Regions from separate parts of the Mesorhizobium sp. M5C.F.Ca.IN.020.29.1.1 genome, predicted to be linked through region 2. Evidence: predicted binding sites of a transcription regulator. Region 2 holds the regulator's gene; the other holds the start of a gene.
What was found. The regulator LexA, encoded in region 2, represses DNA repair genes until DNA is damaged. The targets are predictions, from matches to a motif close to TGTTCNNNNTGTGTTCNG.

Region 1 (5,594 bases), on a different contig from region 2:
TCCTCGCCGTCGCCGGCGCGGTAGATCCAGAAGCGCTCGCCGGACTCGTCTTCCACCTGGAAATAGTCGCGCACCGCGATCAGTTCGGCATCGCGGTGCCACCATTCGCCAAACACGCGTTCGGGACCATCGGCGCGGGTAACGCGACGCCGGATGCCGCGCCAACTGAACCAGACCGGCGGATGGTCGGGCAGCAGGGCCATTGTCTCGATGGGTTCGGGGTGGGTCAGCAGACGCGGCGGGCGAGGCCAGTCACCAGGCCAACTCGTCCCGTCGTCCGGCGCATTCGGCGCGATGCGGCGGACCGAGCGTTCGGGCACGTCACTCTCGACCGGGGCAAAGCGGTAGAGCCGCTGCTCGCCAATACGGTTGGCGAGCACGTCGATGAGATCGGTGATGTCGGGCTCCGGCTCCTCGACCAATGAGGAGATGATCTGCTTGGCTCCGAAAGGTTCGGCGAGCGTCGCGGCCAGGGTCATCACCTCGATGCCGAAACCGGGATCGACAGTTTCGATGCGGTCGGTCAGGAGGCGGGTCAGCCGTTTGACATCGCGCACTGGCACTGCGGTGCCAACGCGAATGGCTTCGATGCGGTTGTCGACGCGGTGAAGCAGCAGGTCCAACCGGCGGGCGCCGAGCCCCTTGGCCTCAAGCGCCTCACAGAGGGTTGCGACGAGCTTGCCGGTATAGCGGGCTATGGTCTCGGCGGCGCCGATCGGCTCGCCGAAGGCCCGGCGAACCTCGATGAGTTCGGGAGAGCGGGCGGGCTCGAAAGGTTCGCTGCGCCGCCCCATCGCCTGGTCCAGGCGACGGCCGAGTTCAGGCCCGAAGCGAAGGGTGAGAGAGGCGCGCGGAGCCGCCTCGACTTCGCCCATCCGCTCGAAGCCGAGCGTGAGCAGGCCTTCGACGATATCGTGGGGAAGCCGCAGGGCACCGATCGGAAGGGCGCGCATAATCGCCGGGGCTTGCCCCAATGGCGCGACGAAGGTCGGCCGGGCGAGGAAGCGCGCGCAGGCATGAGCGGCGCCCCACGTGTCCGCGACAGCGGCGCGCGCCTCGATACCGGAGGCCGCCATGCGCGAGACCAGTCCCTCGAGCATCGTCTCCTCCCCGCCATGCAGATGGTCGGCGCCTGTGGTGTCGATGATGAGACCATCGGGCGGATCGGCGGCAACGATCGGGGCATAGCGCAGTGACCAGAGCGCCATTCTATCGAGGGCCGCGGCATCGGCGGCTGAATCCAGGTCGAAGCTCTGCAGGTTGGGCACCAGCACCTGGGCCTTGCTCGCCGGCATGCCTATGCGCAGGCCGGCCGTGTGTGCCGCCGCATCGGCGGCCAGCACGAGCCGCCGGTTTCCCTGCCGGCCGAGCATGACGATCGGGATTTCAGCCGATGGCGCGGACCGGCCCATCGCGCGCCGAAGGCGATCGGTCGGCCAGGCCGGAAAATAGAGCGAGACGACCCTTGTCATCGCAGGCTTCCACTTCAAAATCGGCGCTTTCTCCCGCCCGCACCCGGATCAGCTCGAGCTGCCAGCGAGCGCGGCCGATACCGGAGACCGGCAAGGGACGGGAGGGGAGCGCGGTGACCCGCCAGCGGGTGACCGCGGCGGTTGGTTGTCCAAAATCGGTCGCTTCGGTTTGTCGTCGCCAACGGCGGATGGCGATGCCGATGGCGCCGGAGGCTTCGGCGGCGAGTTGCAGTCGGCGGGAGGCGGTCATCGAGAGGCGTGCCAGTTCGGCAACGACGGCGCCTAGACCGCCATGGCGAAGCCCTTCTTCGAAGCAGGCGAGCACGGAAGCTTCGTCGCCCGCCTCGACATAGACGACACGGCCCGGCAACAGCCCAGCCTGGGCGAGGGCAGGGGCGAAGAGATCCTGCCGGGTGACGCACCAGAGCACCTTCCCTTTGGCGCGCGCAGCAATCCCGGCGGCAAAGAGCGCCGCCGCGGCGCCATCGATCGCCCCGTTGCGGCCCCCGGCAACGTCGTGCAGCGCCCCGAGGCGCCAGCCCGCCTCCCGGCAAGACCTTGTCGATCCTGGGAACGCCGAAGGGAAGCGTCGCACGGTTGCGCGCCGGCCCGCCTTCGAGGCGCGCGACTCGCTCGCGAAGCGCGCGATAGCAGGGCTGGCGGCCGGCTGACCCATGAACGAAACACTCTCAAACTGTCTTCCCAATGGATTTCGGGGCTGATATGTTCCTTATTTGTTCTCTTCGGTGTCCGAGAGTCAATCGGACTCGTTGCGCCGCTCCGAGAGTTGATCCCAGACTCCCCCTGATCGAGGTGTGGTCTATCTTGATATGCCGCAGGTGATGCAGGGACGGCGAAGTGGGCGAGCGAAGCGACAGGGACCAACAAGTTGATGCGCCGCGGGAAGGCACGGCCATCCTTCGCAAGATCATCCATGTCGACATGGATGCCTTCTTCGCCTCGGTCGAACAGCGCGACAATCCCGACCTGCGCGGCAAGCCTGTGGCGGTCGGCGGCTCGGCCGCGCGCGGTGTGGTAGCCGCTGCGAGCTACGAGGCCAGAAAGTTCGGGGTCCGATCCGCCATGCCCTCGATCACGGCGAAGCGCAAATGCCCCGAGCTCATCTTCGTGCCGCCGCGCTTTGACGCCTATCGCGCCGTCTCCCAGCAGATCCACGCGATCTTTGCCGAGCACACGCCACTCATCGAACCGCTCTCGCTCGACGAGGCCTATCTCGACGTCACCGACAATCTGCAGGGCATCCCGGTCGCCACGACGATCGCGGAAATGATCCGGGCCAAGATCAAGGCCGAAACCGGGCTGACTGCTTCGGCCGGCGTCAGCTACAACAAATTCCTGGCCAAGCTCGCCTCCGGCCAGAACAAGCCCGATGGGCTGTTCGTCATCACCCCGAAGCAGGGTCCCGCCTTTGTCGAGGCCTTGCCCGTACGGAAATTTCATGGTGTTGGCCCGGCGACTGCTGACAAAATGGCTCGGCTGGGCATCGAAACCGGCGCCGACCTGCGCGCACAGAGCCTGGCGTTCCTGGAGGAGAAGTTCGGGAAGGCGGGACCGTACTATTACTGGATCGCCCGGGGCATCGACGAACGCGCAGTGCGGGCCGACCGCGAGCGCAAGTCCGTGGGGGCCGAAGACACCTTTGCGAGCGATTTGTTTGACCTCGAAAGTGCTCGCAAGGAGCTGGCGCCATTGGTCGGTAAGGTGTGGCGCTATTGCGAGGAAAGATCGATACAGGGTCGCACGGTGACATTGAAGGTGAAATTCGCCGACTTCCAGCAGATCACGCGCAGCCGCACGATCGGAGGCGTCATCGAGGGCGAAGCCGACCTAGCGACCGTCAGCGGCACCCTTCTCGATCAGGTATTTCCTGTCAGCAAGGGGATCCGCCTGCTCGGGGTGACACTTTCAAATCTAAACGGAACGCGAACCGAGGCCGATAGGCAGATGTCGCTCACGATCTAGGACTGGCTGCAGTTATCGGACTGCTTTTCGGATCCGCTCTGTCAGCGTTTGTTCGACATCGAAATAGCCCTTCCACGCGTCCGACTCCTGAGCCCGGGCGGCGGCAGTGAAAACGTCAAATGCGCTGGCACTCTTGAATGTCGGCAGCTCATCCCAAGTGACGGGTACGGCGCACGACGCACCGGACCGCGCGCGTGTCGACCACGGGCAAATTGCCGTGGCGCCCTGTCCGTTGCGCAGATAGTCGATGAACATGCGACCCTTGCGTCTCGCCTTGCTCATATTCGCGACGAAGCGGGACGGATCGGTGCGGGCCAGCAGTTCGGCGAAGTCCTGGCAGAAGCCCTTGACCATTTCCCAGTCAGCCTCGGGAACGAGTGGCACGACCACGTGGACGCCCTTGCCACCTGATAACAGCGGCCAGGATTGGAGGCCGAGTGCCTCGAGAACGCCGCGGATGTCCAGCGCGGCCTGCTTGACGTCACCAAAGCCCAGGGCCTCGTCGGGGTCGATGTCGAAGATTATCCTGTGCGGCAAGTCTGGCTGCTGGCGAAGGCTTCCCCAGACGTGGAATTCAAGCACGTTCATCTGGACGCCGGCGATGAGGCCCGCCAGGTCATCGACCCACAGGATGCGGCTCTCCTTGCCGGACATCTTCTCCAACTGGCCGTCATGGATGGCCTTGGGCATGCCAGGCAGCTTGTGCTTCTGAAAAAAGGTCTGCTGCAGGTCGCCGTTGGTGTCGCGCACCAGCGATAGCGGCCGATCCTGGATATGCGGCGACCGCGGCGTAGTAGGCGGCGAGCGTTGCCTTTGTCACCGCAGTGCCGGGATACATCAGCTTGTCGGGATGGGTCAGGGTCACGCCAACCGCGCGGGCGATCTCCTTGCCCATAGCGGGATCCAGATTGGCCGTGGCGGCGGATGCGACGGTCTTGGGCGTTTCCATCACCACCTGGTCGGCGCGCTTGTCTTCGCGCATACCTTGGAAGCTCGGGTGACGCAGGCTGCCGTCCGGTGTCACCTCGGAATAGGTGACTTCGGCGACGAGTTCGGGATTCACCCACCTGGCGCGGCGCGCGATGTCGCGCGGCACGGATGCGAAGGCGGGCTTATCCAGAGGCCGCTTCTCCAACTGCGCGAGTATGGATTTGCGCATCGCCTCGGTGAACCCGGTGCCGACGCGGCCGCGGTAGATCAGCTTGCCGTTTTCGTAAGTGCCTAGGATCAGCGAGGCCATGCCACGGCCGGTGTCGCTTGGGCGGTAGCCACCGACCACGAATTCCTGTCGTTTCGTGCACTTGATCTTGAGCCAACTGGCGGTGCGGTCGCCGACATAGCGACTGTCCGCGCGCTTGGCGATGATACCCTCGTGGCCGCCGGCGCACATGGTGTCGAAGATCTTCTTGCCGTTGTCGGCGATATGGCTGGAAAACTGCAGGCTGTCGTCAGGGTCCCTCTCGCCCAGCAGTTCCGCAAGCCGTTCCTTGCGCTCGAGCAGGGGCCGGCTGGACAGATCCTCGCCGTTCAATTCCAGCAGGTCGAAGGCATAGAACTTGAGTGGCATGCCCGCGGCGATGCCGGTCTTCAGCATCGAGAAGTTGGTGCGGCCCTTGCTGTCAATCGCCACGATCTCGCCGTCGATCAGAGCTGAGCCCTTGGTGAGCGCCTGAAGTGGCGGCAGGATCACCTTGAACTGGCGGGTCCAGTCGTGGCCGTTGCGCGTGTAGACGACGACTTCAGATTCCGAGATGGCGACCTGGGCGCGATAGCCGTCGAACTTCATTTCGAAGAGCCAATTGGCACCGACCGGTATGTCGTCGGTCAGCGTGCAGAGTTGGAACGGACGAAACTGCGGTAGGGGGTATTTCGGGGTAGATTCTGAGTCCCTGCGCCGTGCGCGCTTTTTGGGGAGGCCAGCCTCTACGGCCGACATGGAGAGCCCGAATACATAGTACGATTCAATACTCTGCCCTGGGTTTCAGTTCCACACTGCGCGCCGATGAATTGAACCGGAAGAGTCCGGCCGCGTTGTTGGGAAATTGAAACGCAATCCTTGGAGGAAGAAATGGCTAAGACTCAAACAACTCGCGGGCGCAGCCAGGACCGCGCGAAGGTCGCTGGTGGGCAGGATCACGA
Region 2 (5,294 bases):
GGCATGGCGCCGGCCGGACGCGGCTTTGCCGGAACAGTCGGCCCGGCGCAGGCCGTGCGCATCTTCACCGGCGCGCCGCTTCCTGCAGGCGCCGACACCATCGTTATCCAGGAGAATGCCAGGGATCTCGGCGGCGGCAGCGTCGAAGTGACCGCGTCGACGGTTGAAGGCCGCAACATCCGCCGCCTCGGGCTCGATTTCTCGAAGGGCGACGTCCTGCTGGAGAGAGGCCGCCCGCTTGATCCGGCGGCATTGTCGCTGGCGGCATCGGCCAACCACCCGCAGGTCAGCGTGGTGAAACGGCCGCTGATCGCCATCATCGCCACCGGCGACGAATTGCTGCCGCCGGGCAGCGACCTTGGCCCCGACCAGATCATCTCGTCCAATGCCTATGGCGTCGCCGCCGCGGCCCGCTCGGTCGGCGCCAGCGCGCTCGATCTCGGCATCGCCCCCGACCGCAAGGAGGCGATCGCCACGCTGGTGAAACAAGCGGTCGACGCAGGCGCCGATGTCATTGTCACGCTGGGCGGCGCCTCGGTCGGCGACCATGACCTGGTCCATGACGTGCTGACCGGTGAAGGCATGACGCTCGATTTCTGGAAAATCGCCATGCGGCCCGGCAAGCCGTTGATGTTCGGGCGGCTGGGCGACATCCGCTGCATCGGCCTGCCTGGCAATCCGGTGGCGAGCCTGGTCTGCACGCAGCTCTTTCTGAAGCCGCTGCTTGCGCGGCTCGGCGGCCGCGCCTTCCGGCAGGACATTCGTCAGGCGCGGCTCGGCGCCGCCATGCCGGCCAACGATCTCAGGCAGGATTATGTACGCGCGGTGGTGAAGGAAGAAGCCGGCACGCCACTGGCGACCCCGTTCGGCGTCCAGGATTCCTCGATGCTCAAAATGCTGGCCGACGCCAACGGGCTGATCGTGCGCGAGCCATTCGCTCCCCCAGCCGCGACGGGCGCCGCGTGCAGCGTACTGATGCTACGCTGAACAAAACGTCAACACATTCATTAAACTTTAAACGGTTGCGGAACACAACTGGAACAGATAGTGTTTGTTCTGGGTTTGTTTTTCTGATTCTGTTGGGGGTCACGATGCTGACACGCAAACAACATGAACTGCTGATGTTCATCCACGAGCGGCTGAAGGAAAGCGGCATTCCGCCCTCGTTCGACGAGATGAAGGAAGCGCTCGACCTCGCCTCGAAGTCGGGGATCCATCGGCTGATCACGGCGCTGGAGGAGCGCGGTTTTATTCGCCGCCTGCCCAACCGGGCCCGCGCGCTGGAGGTGCTGCGCCTGCCCGATTCGATCGCGCCCGGCCTCAATGCGGCGCGCAAATTCTCGCCAAGCGTCATTCAGGGCAGCCTTGGGCAGGGCAGCCTCGGACGACAGATCAAACCGGCGCCTTCGCGCCTGCCCGCGGCCGGCAATGACGACGACGTCGTTGCCACCATCTCCATACCGGTGATGGGCCGCATCGCTGCCGGTGTGCCGATCGACGCCATCCAGCACCAGACGCATTCGATCTCGGTACCACCGGACATGATCACCGGCGGCACGCACTACGCGCTGGAGGTCAAGGGTGATTCGATGATTGAGGCCGGCATTTTCGACGGCGACACGGTCATCATCCGCAACGCCGACACCGCCCAGCCTGGCGAGATCATCGTTGCGTTGGTCGACGAGGAGGAAGCGACGCTGAAGCGGTTCCGCCGCAAGGGCGCCTCGATTGCACTGGAAGCCGCCAATCCGGCCTATGAGACGCGCATCTTCGGGCCGGACCGGGTCAAGGTGCAAGGCAAGCTCGTCGGACTGATCCGGCGTTACTGAGCGGCAGGCTTCTTGGGTTTCTCGGCCCTGCGGTATGGCGGCAAGCCCCTCGCCTCGCGCGAAAATCTCCGCTGCTCGTGCCAGGGCCTATATGGCTGTCTGACGGCAAAACGGATTTCTGCGCGCGTCGTCGCTGATAGCGGATCGAAGAAGACGGCGGCACTGCCCACGCGAGCGAGCTGCCGTTTGGTGACGACGAGAACCAGCGGATTGCGGCAGGGATTATAATAGGCTGTGGCATCGTCGATGACGATCAAATCGGCAAAGGCACAGGCTGGCCGTGCGGTTTTGCGGTCGTCGGCGAGTGCGATGATCGCGCCGGACGGGTGCCGGGCGAGGCACAGGCCGGCAGTGCAGTAGAAGGGCGCTCCAGGCGGCAGGTCGGCCGGGTCGGCGATGTCGAACCGCACGTCTCCTTTTTCGAATGTCTCCGGCTCGACAATGGTCGCTGAAACCAGCGCATGTTTCCAGTTGTCGGTGGTGAATTCGTTCGAACGCACCCGGTTGACGGCAAGTTCGCCGCCGCCGATCGGCAGCGCCACCAGATGCGCATCTTCCGAAATCAGCACATCGGGGGCGCGCGTGTCGGAAATCGTCAGCAGGCCGGCGAGCGCAAAGGGAAGTGCCGCAAGCCGCAACCATGTCGTCGCCATCGTAGCGATGACCAGGGCGACCGTCACCAGCAGAACCGACTGCAACGAGATCAGCCCGACTGCATCGACCGGCGACCGCTCGGAAATCCATCCCGATATTGCGATCATGGCCGTCAGTCCCTTGCCCATCATGTAGAGGAAAGGTCCGTCGAAGCCGAAAGGCATTGCCAGAGCGCTGAGGACGGCCAGGAACATGACGACCGTGACGATTGGCATGACCGCCAGATTGGCGAACAGGCTAAGCGGCGATACGCGCTGGAAGTGCCAGATGGCGAAGAGCGCGGTGGCGCTGCCGGCAATGATGGAGGTCATTGCGATGGTACCTGTCCCAGCGGCGAGTTTTCGCGTGACGAAAGCGACCGGCGACCGTCGCTGTGGCGGCGCCGTGGCCCTGTCGGCACGATAGTCGGACCAGCCGGCATAGGCGCCCACGAGAGCAGCAGTCGCGGCGAAGGACATCTGGAAGCTTGGGCCGACCACCTCGTGCGGCGACACGACGATGACGGCGATGGCAGAAATCGTCAGATTGCGCATGGTAAGTGCCGCTCGGTCGAACAGCACGGCGACAAGCATTACCGCCAGCATGATGAAGCTGCGTTCAGCCGCGACCACGATACCGGAAAAAATGAGATAGGCAGCGATGGAAAGGAGTGCGGCAGCAGCCGCATATTTCTTGACCGGCCGGCGTGACGAAAAATCGGGAAACAGCGCAAAGGCGCCGCGCAGCAATCCCATAATCGTGCCGGCGACAAGCGCCATGTGCAGGCCGGAAATCGAGATGATGTGGTAGATGCCGGTGCGCCGCATCGATTCGTTTATCTCTTCGGGAATGCCGGCACGCACGCCGATGATCAGTGCGGCGGCAATCTCCCCCTCGGCGCCACCAATGCTGTCCCTGATATGGTCGGCAATGTTTTCGCGCGCCTTTTCGATCGAGGAAGAAAGGCGCGCGGCGAACGGCACATCCTCGGAAACGACGATCTTCGGATCGCCGAGGAAAAAGCCACTGGCACCGATACCGGCGAAATAGCTGTCAAAGGAGAAGTCATAACTGTCCGGCCTAACCGGGCCAGTCGGAGGCAAAAGCCGCACATAACCGGTTGCCACCGAGCCTGCAGTTATCTCAGCGGGAATTTTGCGTGCCGAAACCCTGACGCGTCCCGGTGCATAACGCAGTGTCGGCCGGGCGGTCGACATCACGTCGATGGTCAGCCTGATCCGGCCGTTCGCCATCTGATCGAGCCTAACGACACGGCCGGTGAGCTGGGTCTGGATTTCCGAACCGAGCATCTGCGTTCCCGCGCGCCAGGTCTCAACCTTGGCGGCGAGAACACCGAGTGCGCACAGCAACGCTGCCATGAAGCACAGATGCGTCTTGCGCCATGAGCGGGTGACAGCCGCACACAATGCCGTGAGGACCACGACGGCAATGGGCTGCGGAAAGTCCGGTTCGACGGTAAGCGAAAAATAGACGATCACCCCGCACGCCAGAAAAACCGGCACCAGCAGGAAGGCGACGCCGCGGTCGAGTTCCAGGCCGGCTGCCGAGGCCACGCTGTTGCGGATACCGGATGGTGAAAGATGGCTGAGCTGTCGGCGGAAACGAATGACGGGCCCCGGTTGTGGAGCCGGTATTGGCGCGGAGCGCTCCGGCGAAAGAGGCTGGGTGGCCGGGTGCGATGCAGGCAGCAAAGCGGGTAGCGGCTCGGCGTGAGGAACGTCGGCAAACAGCGATCGTTCGCTGACGCTTGTGATCGCGCCCTCGCTCTCGTCCACGCCCCGGCCTGGTCCAGCCATCGGGTCTGCCCCTTGCGCCCTTGACCTCCTATGCTACATGAACGCGCGACGCGCGAAAGTCCGCGCAACCACATCCGTTTCCTGCGCTTGCCTGAGAGTCCCATGTCCGACAAGGTCGTCACCCGTTTTGCCCCCTCGCCCACCGGCTTCCTGCATATTGGCGGGGCGCGCACGGCGCTGTTCAACTGGCTGTATGCGAAACACACTAGCGGCAAGATGCTGCTGCGCATCGAGGACACCGATCGCGAGCGTTCGACCGATGCGGCAACCGCTGCCATTCTCGATGGGCTCGCCTGGCTCGGCCTCACCTGGGACGGCGAGCCGGTATCGCAGCTCGAGCGCGCGCCGCGCCACCGCGCGGTCGCCGAGGAGCTGGTGCGGCTCGGCAAAGCCTATTACTGCTATGCGACGCCGGCCGAGCTGGAGGCGATGCGCGAGAGCGCGCGTGCCAAGGGGCTGCCTCCTCGCTATGACGGCCGCTGGCGCGACCGCGACCCGTCGGAGGCGCCGGCCGGCGCCAAGGGCGCGATCCGCATCAAGGCGCCGGCCGGCGGCGAGACGGTGGTGCATGACCGCGTGCAGGGCGAAGTCCGCTTCCCCAACAAGGATCTCGACGATTTCATCATCCTGCGCTCGGACGGCAATCCGACCTATATGCATGCCGTCGTCGTCGACGACCATGACATGGGCATCACCCACATCATCCGCGGCGACGACCATCTGACCAATGCCGCCCGCCAGATGGTGATCTATCGAGCCATGGACTGGGACGTGCCGTCGATGTCGCATATCCCGCTGATCCATGGCGCCGACGGCGCCAAGCTGTCGAAGCGGCACGGTGCCCTAGGCGTCGAAGCCTATCGTGCCATGGGCTACCTGCCTGAGGCACTGCTCAACTACCTGGCGCGCCTTGGCTGGAGCCACGGCGACGACGAGGTCATGTCGATCGCCGACATGATTGCCTGGTTCGACATCGGCGACGTCAACAAGGGGGCCGCCCGCTTCGACTTCGCCA

Region 1: a site for LexA is predicted at 2,197-2,214, ahead of dinB (DNA polymerase IV). Genes of this name have one in related genera too.

The regions. Positions count from the first base shown of each region.
Region 1 covers NZ_RZSW01000203.1:3,757-9,350, forward strand. The annotation lists gene EOA85_RS17530 (DNA polymerase Y family protein) at 1-1,472, opposite strand, end outside; partial or broken gene EOA85_RS17535 (ImuA family protein) at 1,387-2,113, opposite strand; gene dinB (DNA polymerase IV) at 2,415-3,455, shown strand; gene ligD (non-homologous end-joining DNA ligase) at 3,468-4,205, opposite strand; gene ligD (non-homologous end-joining DNA ligase) at 4,126-5,241, opposite strand; gene EOA85_RS17550 (DUF3606 domain-containing protein) at 5,524-5,594, shown strand, end outside.
Region 2 covers NZ_RZSW01000414.1:397-5,690, reverse strand. The annotation lists partial or broken gene glp (gephyrin-like molybdotransferase Glp) at 1-987, shown strand, start outside; gene lexA (transcriptional repressor LexA) at 1,092-1,829, shown strand; gene EOA85_RS25765 (ComEC/Rec2 family competence protein) at 1,823-4,279, opposite strand; partial or broken gene gltX (glutamate--tRNA ligase) at 4,382-5,294, shown strand, end outside.